Regions from separate parts of the Paenibacillus sp. LX16 genome, predicted to be linked through region 2. Evidence: a T-box and tRNA genes for the amino acid it is inferred to sense, from the RefSeq annotation. Region 2 holds a T-box; the other holds one or more tRNA genes.
What was found. A T-box is a leader RNA that pairs with one kind of tRNA and senses whether it is charged. The one in region 2 lies ahead of ileS (isoleucine--tRNA ligase), so its partner is inferred to be a tRNA-Ile.
Positions count from the first base shown of each region.

Region 1: it encodes a tRNA-Ile, which carries the amino acid that the T-box ahead of ileS (isoleucine--tRNA ligase) is inferred to sense. The anticodon was not compared.

Region 1 is NZ_CP141152.1:409,189-416,356, reverse strand. It holds gene T3H97_RS01880 (response regulator) at 1-41, shown strand, start outside; gene T3H97_RS01875 (PAS domain-containing sensor histidine kinase) at 34-1,137, shown strand; tRNA gene T3H97_RS01870 (tRNA-Gly) at 1,341-1,411, opposite strand; tRNA gene T3H97_RS01865 (tRNA-Pro) at 1,421-1,494, opposite strand; tRNA gene T3H97_RS01860 (tRNA-Arg) at 1,518-1,594, opposite strand; tRNA gene T3H97_RS01855 (tRNA-Cys) at 1,621-1,691, opposite strand; tRNA gene T3H97_RS01850 (tRNA-Gly) at 1,702-1,776, opposite strand; tRNA gene T3H97_RS01845 (tRNA-Leu) at 1,783-1,870, opposite strand; tRNA gene T3H97_RS01840 (tRNA-Lys) at 1,885-1,960, opposite strand; tRNA gene T3H97_RS01835 (tRNA-Gln) at 1,965-2,039, opposite strand; tRNA gene T3H97_RS01830 (tRNA-His) at 2,057-2,129, opposite strand; tRNA gene T3H97_RS01825 (tRNA-Tyr) at 2,149-2,234, opposite strand; tRNA gene T3H97_RS01820 (tRNA-Thr) at 2,239-2,314, opposite strand; tRNA gene T3H97_RS01815 (tRNA-Phe) at 2,341-2,413, opposite strand; tRNA gene T3H97_RS01810 (tRNA-Asp) at 2,479-2,555, opposite strand; tRNA gene T3H97_RS01805 (tRNA-Met) at 2,581-2,654, opposite strand; tRNA gene T3H97_RS01800 (tRNA-Val) at 2,685-2,760, opposite strand; tRNA gene T3H97_RS01795 (tRNA-Glu) at 2,767-2,838, opposite strand; tRNA gene T3H97_RS01790 (tRNA-Ser) at 2,871-2,962, opposite strand; tRNA gene T3H97_RS01785 (tRNA-Met) at 2,966-3,039, opposite strand; tRNA gene T3H97_RS01780 (tRNA-Asn) at 3,075-3,150, opposite strand; tRNA gene T3H97_RS01775 (tRNA-Ala) at 3,155-3,230, opposite strand; tRNA gene T3H97_RS01770 (tRNA-Ile) at 3,253-3,329, opposite strand; rRNA gene rrf (5S ribosomal RNA) at 3,366-3,482, opposite strand; rRNA gene T3H97_RS01760 (23S ribosomal RNA) at 3,634-6,561, opposite strand; rRNA gene T3H97_RS01755 (16S ribosomal RNA) at 6,849-7,168, opposite strand, start outside.
Region 2 is NZ_CP141152.1:3,772,642-3,779,809, reverse strand. It holds gene T3H97_RS16830 (cell division protein SepF) at 1-133, shown strand, start outside; gene T3H97_RS16825 (YggT family protein) at 141-398, shown strand; gene T3H97_RS16820 (YlmH family RNA-binding protein) at 407-1,189, shown strand; gene T3H97_RS16815 (DivIVA domain-containing protein) at 1,362-1,871, shown strand; T-box leader at 2,040-2,320, shown strand; gene ileS (isoleucine--tRNA ligase) at 2,400-5,489, shown strand; gene T3H97_RS16805 (DUF5665 domain-containing protein) at 5,630-6,022, shown strand; gene T3H97_RS16800 (TraR/DksA C4-type zinc finger protein) at 6,045-6,779, opposite strand; gene lspA (signal peptidase II) at 7,016-7,168, shown strand, end outside.

The DNA of each region.
Region 1 (7,168 bases), 2.5 Mb from region 2:
TCAAATTCGCACTAAAAAAGGGGCTGCTCCATTATGAATGAACCTTCTAACCCTTTACTGCAGCATGCCTTTGGTGAATCAACCGATAAACTGCTGAATGATCTGGAAATTTATATACCAGAATCCCCTTTTCTTCATGCGCTGCGTAACTCACTCCACCAACTATCCAATCTGAAATTTGCTCTAGATACGTCTTCCATCGTTGCTTTGACCGATCATCGAGGTACTATTCAGTACGTAAACGACAAGTTCTGTGAGATTTCGCAATACAGTCGTGAAGAGCTGATCGGTCAGGATCATCGTCTTATTAATTCAGGCTATCATACCTCTGCCTTCATGAAAAACCTGTGGACTACGATCCGTTCAGGTGAGGTATGGCAAGGAGAAATACGTAATCGTGCTAAAGATAACAGCTACTACTGGGTGAATACTACGATCGTTCCGTTTATGGACGAGGAAGGTAAACCCTATCAGTACTTAGCGATCCGCAATGAAGTCACTAAACTGAAGAAAGTAGAAGCAGAACTCCAATCTATGATGACGCAAGTCATGCAAATACAGGAAGAAGAACGCAAACGTTTTTCAAGAGAGCTGCATGACGGGATAGGACAAAGCCTGTTTTCACTTATTATTCAATTAGATAGCCAACTTGCCGAACAACCTAGTGCAGCTCTGGAGAGTCTTCGTTCGCAGGTGACCGACATCATCAAAGATGTTCGTGGTCTAGCGTGGGAACTCCGTCCCTCAGTTCTGGATGATTTGGGTGTCGTCCCAGCCTTAAGAACCTATATCGAAAACTTCTGTTCTCATTACGGGATTGAGGTGCATTTTCAATGCACTCTACGTAAACGCCTTGATATTCGTAAGGAAATAGCAATTTATCGGATTGTACAGGAGGCATTGACGAATGTAGCCAAATACGCAGATGTAGCGGAGGCATATGTCGACGTTGAGGATCAAAATGAAATGATACAAGTGACCATTCGGGATGAGGGCATTGGATTCTCTGGAAATTCCCAAGGAGAGGGAGTTGGATTGTTCAGTATGGAAGAACGAGCTAGAGGGGTAGGGGGATTTATGAGCATGAGCTCTGCTCCAGATGAGGGAACCTCCATCCAGCTGACCATTCCCGTGTAAAAACTGTCCACTAGATCGGTTATCGGTGTATACCAGTTGTATGATCAGAACGATATACACCGATACCGAAGATTATGGATAATCAACACATTGTGGATTACATGAGGATAAATACAAAAAAAAGAGAGAGCTCTGTCCCCAGACAGGCTCTCTTTATTTATAAGGTGTCACCACTGAGGCAACAAGAATCCGCTATAGCAAAAAGCGGGTGATGGGAATCGAACCCACGCTACCAGCTTGGAAGGCTGGAGTTCTACCATTGAACTACACCCGCAAAACAGTATCGGGATGACACGATTTGAACATGCGACCCCCTGGTCCCAAACCAGGTGCTCTACCAAGCTGAGCTACATCCCGACATTATACATTTTTTTAAGAAATGGCGCGCCCTGAGAGATTCGAACTCCCGGCCTTTTGATTCGTAGTCAAACGCTCTATCCAGCTGAGCTAAGGGCGCATATTAAATTCCATAATGAGTAGTCAAGGCGCCACCCAGATTTGAACTGGGGATGAAGCTTTTGCAGAGCTTTGCCTTACCACTTGGCTATGGCGCCGTATGGATAATGGAGCGGACGACGGGAATCGAACCCGCGACCCTCGCCTTGGCAAGGCGATGCTCTACCGCTGAGCCACGTCCGCAAAATATGGTGCGGTCGAGAGGACTCGAACCTCCACGGGGGGTTAGCCCACACGGACCTGAACCGTGCGCGTCTGCCAATTCCGCCACGACCGCAAAATAATTATAAATGGTGAGCCATGAAGGACTCGAACCTTCGACACCCTGATTAAAAGTCAGGTGCTCTACCAACTGAGCTAATGGCTCTTAATGGCTGGGGATATAGGATTTGAACCTATGCATGACGGAGTCAAAGTCCGTTGCCTTACCGCTTGGCTAATCCCCAATAGATTAAGAATAAAGGGCGGCCGATGGGGCTTGAACCCACGAATGCCGGAGTCACAGTCCGGTGCGTTAACCACTTCGCCACGACCGCCATATGATTATGAAAAGACTGGTGGAGGATGATGGATTCGAACCACCGAACCCGTAAGGGAGCAGATTTACAGTCTGATGCGTTTGGCCACTTCGCTAATCCTCCAAAATGGTGCCGGCGAGAGGACTTGAACCCCCAACCTACTGATTACAAGTCAGTTGCTCTACCAGTTGAGCTACACCGGCACATTACTCATTTCCCACTTGAAAGGTGGCTCGGGACGGAATCGAACCGCCGACACGAGGATTTTCAGTCCTCTGCTCTACCGACTGAGCTACCGAGCCATATTTTATTTTATTACTACATCATATAACCGCACTATATATGCCAATTATATATGGAGTTAAAATGGCGGAACTGACGGGATTCGAACCCGCGATCTCCTGCGTGACAGGCAGGCATGTTAGGCCTCTACACCACAGTTCCAGAGGCATTTCCAATAGGAAATTAATTGCGGGGGCAGGATTTGAACCTACGACCTTCGGGTTATGAGCCCGACGAGCTACCGAACTGCTCCACCCCGCGACATTAAAAAGCATTTCTCAAATTTTCTTATGGTGGAGGCTGAGGGGATCGAACCCCCGACCCTCTGCTTGTAAGGCAGATGCTCTCCCAGCTGAGCTAAGCCTCCATATTATGACCCGTAGGGGATTCGAACCCCTGTTACCTCCGTGAAAGGGAGGTGTCTTAACCCCTTGACCAACGGGCCTTGCAAAATAAGTCCTGGTCTCAATAAATTGATGGCGGAGAGAGAGGGATTCGAACCCTCGCACCACTTTCGCAGTCTAACCCCTTAGCAGAGGGTCCCCTTATAGCCACTTGGGTATCTCTCCGAGTAGCGGCAGAGGGGATCGAACCCCCGACCTCACGGGTATGAACCGTACGCTCTAGCCAGCTGAGCTACGCCGCCACCTTAATATATAAAAGTCAGAAATATTCAAAATATGGCTCCCCGAACAGGACTCGAACCTGTGACAACTCGATTAACAGTCGAGTGCTCTACCAACTGAGCTATCAGGGAATATTGGTGGAGCCAAGCGGGATCGAACCGCTGACCTCCTGCGTGCAAGGCAGGCGCTCTCCCAGCTGAGCTATGGCCCCAATCTTTTTGTTATTCTAGAAGTGGTGGGCCTTAGTGGACTCGAACCACCGACCTCACCCTTATCAGGGGTGCGCTCTAACCAGCTGAGCTAAAGGCCCTAACATGTAAATCTTTATCATCCTCTAAAGGATATCGCTTGGCGACGTCCTACTCTCCCAGGACCCTGCGGTCCAAGTACCATCGGCGCTGGAGGGCTTAACGGTCGTGTTCGGGATGGGTACGTGTGGAACCCCTCCGCTATCGCCACCAAACATGAATTTGCTATGCAAATTCTTCCGTACGGTTATTCGGTTCATCACTTATCGTGTGAATGAATAGCCATGCGCTTGTTGTATGTCACTTGTACATACCTTCAAGGTTACACCCTGAAAACTGGATCCGAAACTCATTTACGTTTTATTTTAGGATAAGCCCTCGACCGATTAGTATTGGTCAGCTCCATGCATTACTGCACTTCCACCCCCAACCTATCTACCTCGTCGTCTTCAAGGGGTCTTACATACTGGGAAATCTCATCTTGAGGGGGGCTTCACGCTTAGATGCTTTCAGCGCTTATCCCTTCCGTACATAGCTACCCAGCGGTGCTCCTGGCGGAACAACTGGTACACCAGCGGTACGTCCATCCCGGTCCTCTCGTACTAAGGACAGCTCCTCTCAAATTTCCTACGCCCACGACAGATAGGGACCGAACTGTCTCACGACGTTCTGAACCCAGCTCGCGTACCGCTTTAATGGGCGAACAGCCCAACCCTTGGGACCTACTTCAGCCCCAGGATGCGATGAGCCGACATCGAGGTGCCAAACCTCCCCGTCGATGTGGACTCTTGGGGGAGATAAGCCTGTTATCCCCAGGGTAGCTTTTATCCGTTGAGCGATGGCCCTTCCATGCGGTACCACCGGATCACTAAGCCCGACTTTCGTCCCTGCTCGACTTGTAGGTCTCGCAGTCAAGCTCCCTTCTGCCTTTGCACTCTTCGAATGATTTCCAACCATTCTGAGGGAACCTTGGGGCGCCTCCGTTACTCTTTAGGAGGCGACCGCCCCAGTCAAACTGCCCACCTGACACTGTCCTCGCACCGGATTACGGTACCAAGTTAGAACCTAGATACGATCAGGGTGGTATCCCAAGGATGCCTCCTCTCAAGCTGGCGCTCAAGATTCTACGGCTCCCACCTATCCTGTACAGATCGTACCCAAATTCAATATCAAGCTGCAGTAAAGCTCCATGGGGTCTTTCCGTCTTGTCGCGGGTAACCTGCATCTTCACAGGTATTAAAATTTCACCGGATCTCTCGTTGAGACAGCGCCCAAGTCGTTACGCCATTCGTGCGGGTCAGAATTTACCTGACAAGGAATTTCGCTACCTTAGGACCGTTATAGTTACGGCCGCCGTTTACTGGGGCTTCGGTTCATAGCTTCGCCCCGAAGGGCTTACCACTCCCCTTAACCTTCCAGCACCGGGCAGGCGTCAGCCCGTATACTTCGCCTTGCGGCTTCGCACAGACCTGTGTTTTTGCTAAACAGTCGCTTGGGCCTTTTCACTGCGGCCCCCTCGGGCTATTCACCCTACCGAGGCACCCCTTCTCCCGAAGTTACGGGGTCATTTTGCCGAGTTCCTTAACGAGAGTTCTTCCGCGCGCCTTAGAATTCTCTTCTCGCCTACCTGTGTCGGTTTGCGGTACGGGCACCTTCTCCTGGCTAGAGGCTTTTCTTGGCAGTCTGAGATCATGACCTTCGCTACTATAATTTTCGCTCCCCATCACAGCCCAGCCTTAACGATGTGCGGATTTGCCTACACATCAGCCTCACTGCTTAGACGGACATCCATCAGTCCGCGTCACTACCCTACTGCGTCACCCCATTGCTCATAACGGATTACGGTGGTACAGGAATTTCGACCTGTTGTCCTTCGACTACGCCTATCGGCCTCGCCTTAGGTCCCGACTTACCCTGAGCGGACGAACCTTCCTCAGGAACCCTTAGGCTTTCGGCGGATCTGATTCTCACAGATCTTTTCGTTACTCATACCGGCATTCTCACTTGAATGCAGTCCAGCGCTCCTTACGGTACACCTTCAACCCGCATTCAACGCTCCCCTACCCCTGATGCAAGCATCAAGCCATAGCTTCGGTGGTGTGTTTAGCCCCGTTACATTTTCGGCGCAGAGTCACTCGACCAGTGAGCTATTACGCACTCTTTCAATGGTGGCTGCTTCTAAGCCAACATCCTGGTTGTCTGTGCAACTCCACATCCTTTCCCACTTAACACACACTTGGGGACCTTAGCTGATGGTCTGGGCTGTTTCCCTTTCGACAATGGATCTTAGCACTCACTGTCTGACTCCCGGAACTAAATCTATGGCATTCGGAGTTTGACTGAGCTTGGTAACCCTTGCGGGCCCCGCACCCAATCAGTGCTCTACCTCCACGATTCTTTTTTCCGAGGCTAGCCCTAAAGCTATTTCGGGGAGAACCAGCTATCTCCGGGTTCGATTGGAATTTCTCCGCTACCCCCACCTCATCCCCGCATTTTTCAACATGCGTGGGTTCGGGCCTCCAGTGCGTGTTACCGCACCTTCACCCTGGACAGGGGTAGATCACCCGGTTTCGGGTCTACGTCCACGTACTCATTCGCCCTATTCAGACTCGCTTTCGCTGCGGCTTCAGCTCTTCACCTTAACCTTGCACGGGAACGTAACTCGCCGGTTCATTCTACAAAAGGCACGCCATCACCCATAGATCGGGCTCTGACTTCTTGTAAGCACACGGTTTCAGGATCTATTTCACTCCCCTTCCGGGGTGCTTTTCACCTTTCCCTCACGGTACTGCTTCACTATCGGTCGCCAGGGAGTATTTAGCCTTGGCAGATGGTCCTGCCGGATTCATACGGGGTTTCACGTGCCCCGCACTACTCGGGATCCGTCTCGGAGAGAACAAGTTTTGAACTACAGGGCTTTTACCTTCTCTGGCGGGCCTTTCCAGACCTCTTCATCTAACCGGTTCCTTTGTAACTCCATGTGAGACGTCCCACAACCCCAAGGAGCAAGCTCCTTGGTTTGGGCTAATCCGCGTTCGCTCGCCGCTACTGACGGAATCACTATTGTTTTCTCTTCCTCAGGGTACTTAGATGTTTCAGTTCCCCTGGTCTGCCTCTATTCTGCCTATGTATTCAGCAGAAAGTGACTGTCGATGAAGACAGCCGGGTTTCCCCATTCGGACATCCCCGGATCAAAGCTTGCTTACAGCTCCCCGAGGCTTTATCGTTGTTCGCCACGTCCTTCGTCGGCTCCTGGCGCCTAGGCATCCTCCGTGTGCTCTTTGTAGCTTAACCTAATATTTACATCGTAAATACGATTTGCTTTGAATTTCGGTCCAACACTTACATGTGAATGAAATTCAAGGCTGCTACCTTTATTTCACTTGTTTACACAAGATCAGCTTAAAGGAATATTCTAAAACGCAATTTCGTTTCGGTATCCAGTTTTCAAGGTGCAAAGCTGTAAATAACCAGCTTTTTTTTGAGAGTTTGAACTCTCAAAACTGAGCAACGAGTGAGTAGTTTTTGAAGCTTACGCTTCATATTTGAATGTTTCCGTTGCAGGAAACGATTCTCCATAGAAAGGAGGTGATCCAGCCGCACCTTCCGATACGGCTACCTTGTTACGACTTCACCCCAATCATCTACCCCACCTTCGGCGGCTGGCTCCCTTGCGGGTTACCCCACCGACTTCGGGTGTTGTAAACTCTCGTGGTGTGACGGGCGGTGTGTACAAGACCCGGGAACGTATTCACCGCGGCATGCTGATCCGCGATTACTAGCAATTCCGACTTCATGTAGGCGAGTTGCAGCCTACAATCCGAACTGAGACCGGCTTTTCTAGGATTGGCTCCACCTCGCGATTTCGCTTCCCGTTGTACCGGCCATTGTAGTACGTGTG
Region 2 (7,168 bases):
GTATGCACTGGGTGGTGGTATTTCCAAGGTCGGGAACAATATTTTTCTGTGTACACCAGATACGGTTGAGATTCAAGGCTCTATTACGGAAATACTGGCTGACACTGAACAAGAACTTAACAGAATGAGGTGAACTTTTCTTGATCGAGGTAATTTACTGGCTATTTCAGATTTATTCGTACATGATCATTGCATATGTTCTGCTGTCATGGCTTCCTAATGCCAGAGAGAGTGTGATTGGTGATTTACTTGCCAAGTTTGTGGAGCCGTATTTGTCTCCTTTTCGCAGGTTTATACCGCCAATCTTCGGGATGATTGATATTTCTCCCATCGTTGCGCTGATCGCTCTGCGTTTTGCGTCATACGGTTTGATTTCTTTAATTGGTAATCTCGTCTAGGAGGAGTTATGCGAACTGAGATTTATGAGCATTTTCACCCGGATGAACGGGATTATGTGGATCGCGCTTCCGAATGGATCAGTCATGCGGGAGCTTATCATGAGCAGAAGCTGACTGATTTTTTGGACCCGCGCCAGCAGTACATATTGGAGACACTTGCTTCGAAGGAAGACAAGGTCACGATTAGGATTGATGGAGGATACATGGCTTCAGAACGAAAGCGGGCGCTTATTGCGCCCGATTATTCGTATTTGGACGGTGAGGAGATGGGGATTCAGGTCCTTTCCATCACATCTGACGATCATAAAATAGGTACCCTTGAGCACGGTGACTATCTAGGTGCCCTACTGGGGCTTGGAATCAAACGTGGGAAAATCGGGGACATTCATGTACTTGATGATGGGTGCCATGTATTGGTAGCTTCAGAGATCGGTGATTTTATGACAATGCATTTGCAGCAGGTACATCGTGTTCATGTATGGACAGAACTGTTGCCTGTAGCGAGTCTGCGAACGAAGGAAGTTGCATTAGAGGTGCTAGATCTGACGGTCGCTTCTTTGCGCCTGGACGGTATTGCCAGCGACGTGTACAAGCTAAGCCGCAGTAAAATATTAACACCGATTCGGGCGGGACGGTGCCGGGTAAATTGGAAGGTGGAGGAGAATCCATCCACTCCACTTAAAGCTGGGGACGTTATTTCCATGCAGGGTTTTGGGCGTTTCAAAGTGCTTGAAACAGACGGGATGACAAAAAAGGGAAGATTCCGTGTCAAAATTGGTAAGTTTGTATAGCTGTAGGCAGGAATCACGAGCTTTCTGTCGAAAGAATTAAGCTATAGCGAAGAACTGGAACGATTTTGCTCTGTACAGTATTCACAAAACGGGGTATGATGACCGATAGATGATAGTGAGCGTCGTGACGCGGAAAATGTATTTTTTGTCAATCTTATAGGAGGTGGACGGCATGCCATTAACGCCATTGGATATACATAACAAGGAATTTGCCCGCCGGCTTCGCGGTTATGATGAGGATCAGGTTAATGAATTTTTGGATCAGGTGATCAAAGATTACGAGGGCGTTATTCGTGAAAATAAAGAACTGAGCACTGAGTTGTTGAACGTCCAGGAGAAGCTCGATCATTTCGCGACGATTGAGGATACGTTGAGTAAGACTATTATCGTGGCGCAGGAAGCGGCTGATGAAGTTCGTAACAACGCCAAGAAAGAATCCCAACTGATCGTGAAGGAAGCGGAAAAAAATGCGGACCGTATTGTGAACGAAGCATTGTCCAAATCCCGCAAGATCGCGTTGGAGGTTGAAGAACTGAAGAAGCAGGCATCGATTTACCGAGCACGGTTTCGTACACTAGTGGAAGCACAGCTCGACTTGTTGAGCCAAGACGGCTGGGAAGCACTTGAAAACCGGGAACGCGAAGTACTGGAGCGCGAGCGTGAGATGAAAGAAATTTACTAATTTCATTTTTGACAAGCTTTTATCAGGTTTTGTTAGGGTTGACTTTTATCTTTAAACAGGCTATAACTGTAAATACTATACTGAATTCAATGATTATCCGTCTGTCGGCTGATGGTTGTTATTCAAGGCAACGATGTTGCTGATTTAATATTCGATGAATTTAACATGTTTAATTCGTTGATGGGAACGAGTACGTCATGATTTGTCCCTCAGAGAGTTGGCCTTTCGGTGCAAGCCAACGTTCAGAACATGACCGAAGATCCTCCCGGAGAAGTGAGCTGAAGCGCTTAAGATTTATGGCGTGTGTAAGCAATCACCGTTTGCCATGCGTTATAATGGCGCCCTGCTGAGTTGAGTGGGGCTCAGAGAGCCGTGATGAGACTGTATTTTTAAAATGGTCTGTTTTTACGGAATCAGGGTGGTAACGCGAGCACAGTCTCGTCCCTTTACAGGGATGGGGCTTTTTTTGTTGCTTTTTTTAGTAAATGCTAGGGAAATCAATGATGAGCAGAGAGGGAGTATGACAGTATGAACAGAGTGGATGTTAAAGAAAAAGCACGGTCCCGTGACCTGCGTATCCTGAGCAAATGGAAACAGGAGGACACATTCCGTAAATCTATCACAAATCGTGAAGGGAAGCCCAATTTTGTGTTTTATGAGGGTCCACCAACAGCTAACGGTAAACCGCATATCGGTCATATGCTGGGTCGTGTAATTAAGGATTTCGTCGGTCGCTATCAGACGATGAAGGGATACCGCGTCGTACGTAAGGCAGGCTGGGACACGCATGGCTTGCCGGTAGAATTGGGTGTACAAAAGCAGCTGGGAATCTCCCATAAACCTGAAATTGAAGAATATGGCGTTGAAAAGTTTATTAAAAAATGTAAGGCGAGCGTGTTTGAGTACGAGCAACAATGGCGTGATCTAACCGAAGCGATCGGATACTGGACAGACCTCGATAACCCGTACATTACATTGGATAATAACTATATCGAGAGCGTGTGGAACATTTTGGCGACAATTCATGAAAAAGATCTGCTGTATCGTGGTCATCGTGTGAGTCCGTATTGCCCGGATTGTCAGACGACGCTAAGTTCTCATGAAGTAGCGCAGGGCTACAAAGATGTGAAGGATCTGAGTGCCACGGCTAAATTCAAGTTGCATAGCAGTGGTGAATATGTACTGGCTTGGACCACAACACCTTGGACCTTGCCGAGTCACGTGGCGCTCGCCGTCAACCCTGAACTGGAATATGCACGTGTGAAGCAGGAAGACGGTGTATACATCGTTGCTAAAAATCTGGTTGAGGACGTAATTAAAGGCGATCATGAAGTGATTGGCACACTATCCGGTTCAGAACTGGTTGGCCAAACGTATACCCCGCCATTTACGTATTTTCAGGTTGAGAAGGGTAATCAGATTCTGGGTGCGAAGTTCGTAACAGACTCCAGCGGTACAGGTATCGTTCATATGGCTCCGGCGCATGGTGAGGATGATTACCGGGTATGTCGTGAAAATGGTGTTGAGTTCATCAACGTGGTGGATCTTCAAGGTAACTATGTAGAGGAAATCACTGATTTTGCAGGCCGTTTTGTAAAAGACTGTGATGTAGATATTGTTAAAATGCTGTCCGAAAAAGGCTTGCTGTACAGCAAGGAAAAATACGAGCATAGCTATCCGTTCTGCTGGCGCTGCGATACTCCATTATTGTACTATGCTATGGACAGCTGGTTTATCAAAACAACTGCGATCAAGGATCAATTGATTGCCAACAACAGCGAAGTCGAATGGTACCCGGGGCATATACGTGAAGGACGTTTTGGCAAGTTTTTGGAAGAATTGGTGGATTGGAACATCAGTCGCGATCGCTATTGGGGTACACCGCTAAACATCTGGGTTTGTGAGGAAACTGGAGAACAGTTCGCTCCACATAGTATTGCTGAATTGAGGGAACGTGCGATTGGCGATGTACCAGCAGACATCGAGCTGCACAAACCATATGTAGATGATATTAAGGTACGTAGCCAATGCGGTAAATACGAAATGACTCGTACACCGGAAGTAATCGACGTATGGTTCGATAGTGGCTCCATGCCGTTTGCACAGCATCATTATCCTTTTGAAAATAATGAAACGTTCGAGCAGCAATTTCCGGCAGATATGATCTGTGAAGGGATTGACCAGACTCGTGGCTGGTTCTATAGCTTGCTTGCGGTTTCGACTATGCTGACTGGCAAAGCTCCTTATAAAGCTGTCATGGCGACAGGCCATGTACTGGATGAGCAGGGGCAGAAAATGTCCAAATCCAAGGGTAATGTTATTGATCCGTGGGAAGTGATTGACGAGTACGGTACAGATGCTTTCCGCTGGGCATTACTGTCAGATAGTGCACCATGGAATAGCAAACGTTTTTCCAAAGGCATTGTAGGTGAGGCTAAATCGAAGCTGGTGGATACGCTTGTCAATACACACGCTTTTCTGACCTTGTATGCGGATATCGACGGATTTGATCCGGCACAGCATCCGTTCAAACCATCGGCTCATAAGTTGGATCGTTGGATTTTGTCCCGTCTGAACAGCCTGATTTTGGTAGTGGACAAAGCGCTGGCTGTAAATGACTTCCTGAACTCATCCAAAGCGATTGAGTCGTTTGTGGATGAGCTGAGCAACTGGTATATCCGTCGTTCACGCGACCGATTCTGGGGCAATGGTCTTACAGAAGATAAGCTGGATGCATACCGTACACTGACCGAAGTGCTGTTAACGACTGCCAAACTACTTGCGCCGTTTACACCACTGCTTGCAGAGGATATTTACCTCAACCTGAGCAACGGGGAAAGTGTTCATCTGGATGATTATCCGACTGCCAATGAGTCCTTGATCGATTTGGAACTGGAACGAGATATGGAAACGGCACGCCGTGTCGTCGAATTGGCGCGTAACGTCCGCAACGAAACGGGTTTGAAAACGCGTCAACCGTTGTCCGAGTTGATTCTGTCCATGGATCAGGATTTTGAACTGAGTGGCTATGAGGAAATCATCAAAGATGAGATTAACGTGAAGCATATTCATGTTGAGACGGACGATAGCGGCTTTGTAGATTTTACACTGAAACTGAATTTGAAAGTAGCAGGCAAGAAATACGGCAAAAATGTCGGTTTCCTACAAAACTTTTTCAAAGGAATGTCTGCTGAGGATACCCGTTCTGTTGTAGAAAAAGGAGTGTTAAACGTCGCTTCTCCAGAAGGTGAAGAGCTGCAAGTTACGGCCGAAGAACTGCTGGTGGAGAAAAAAGCGAAAGAAGGCTTCGCTTCTGCTTCCGGTTATGGCTTAACGGTAGCGTTGAACACAGACATTACGCCGGAGCTGGAGCAAGAGGGCTGGGTACGTGAAGTGGTTCGTGCGGTACAGGATTATCGTAAAAAACTGGATCTGCCGATTGAAAAATATGTGGCGTTGACGTTGGATGTAGATAACGAGCTGCGTCAGGCCATCGAAAGCTTTGACTCTGTGTTGCGTGAGAACGTATTGGTTACTACTGTGACATTTGGTCAAGCCGAACCGGCAGAACATGTGGAAGTGAACGGTAAAACCATCGGCGTTCATATTGGGGAATAATTACAAGCCCCCTGTCCCATAATACAATAACAGGCAGCATATAAAAACGAGCCTAAGCATCGGAAACGGGTTTTCTCCGTTACGTGCTTCGGCTCGTTTGCTGCGTTCAGGGCAGCCATGGGAAAAGGGGGATTGTGCATATGACGGCACGATCAAGACGTAGACAGGGAAGGAGTCTCCGAGGGGGCAACGGAGAAGGGGCTGCCATAGCCGCAGATAAAAGAAAAACAGGTAATCAGGCAGAGCAATTAAGTCGTGTTGAAAAGCTGATACGTGCTGTGTCAGAGCAGATGGAACGGACACGTATTGCAGATTATGCTTTACTGCTGAATAAGCCTTGGCGATTGCTCTGGCTAAATCTAATATCAGGCGTTTCCCGGGGAATCGGCATCGCGCTAGGTTTTACTTTTTTTGCCGCTACCATTATTTATGTGCTGCAAGTGCTCGGAGCGTTGAATTTGCCGATTATCGGTGATTATATCGCTGATATTGTACGGATCGTACAACGACAATTGGAGCTTACTACCTATTAGGAAGCGATTTCCACCTTGAAGTTCACGATTCGTCTTCGTGCGTATCCGGCTCCAGTAGACCTTCGCCCTCGCCATCTTCGATATAACGCTGATAAATGGAGCTGCGAATAACAGATACATTTTGTCCATAAATGTCAGTAGCAATAAAGCTTTCGTATGGCTCTACGAAGCCCATATTATCATCGTCTGCTTCAATTTCCATATCATCATAACTGTGGATTTCTCCACTTTCGGCCATAGCTGGTGTGTTTGAGGTACCCCAATTTTCGACGATCTGCCAGGCATCTTCACCGTCGAAGCCGTTTTGATCATCACGCTCATCCAGACTCGTTCTGCCGAACGAGGGAGCGAGAAATTCTTCCTCCACCGGGCGGCGGTTAGACACTTCTGTTTCGGGACTGTACTCTTTACAGTAAATGGTATAGGGAACAGCCAGCAGGCGCTCATAGGGAATGGGTTTACCGCTGGCGGCACAAATGCCATACGTCCCTTTTTCCATGGCCATCAGAGCTGATTCGATGCGTTCTAATTGGAATTCGTCGTGCTCCAGTAAGGAAATATCCTTGGCTCGCTCGTAGGTTTCGGTAGCCAGATCTCCTGGGTGGTTATCAATAGGAGAAAGCTCGCCGGTTTGGTCGCGTTGGGAATCGCCGAGTCCGTAATGGTCGTTGTCTTGCAAACGATGCTCAATTTCTTTTTTGCGTTCCAGCAGTTCGTTACGCAAGCCCTGCAATTGTTGCTCCGTCAATGGGGACATGGAATCCTCTCCTTGTTCTAGGTTTACATGCGCATGCGTTGTGTTGAGTATGCTCCATGTAGTTTGCACCGGGAAGACCTCTTTTACATAGGAAATTCTAATCAAATGCGAAGGAGTTCATTTTATGGATGATCTGAGCTTGATAGCTTGCGGGTTTCGTGGACGATCTGAGAACGCTTATGCTACAATAAATGGGTTCAACAACGGATATAAGCGGATCGGAGTGACGAAGGACAGTGATTTATTTTGGTATTGCGCTAATTATTTTTTTGATTGATCAGGGAGTCAAATATTTGGTGGCTACGCGGATGGAATTGTACGAGCAAATACCAGTCATCGGCGATTTCTTTTTAATCACATCCCATCGTAATCGTGGAGCCGCTTTTGGG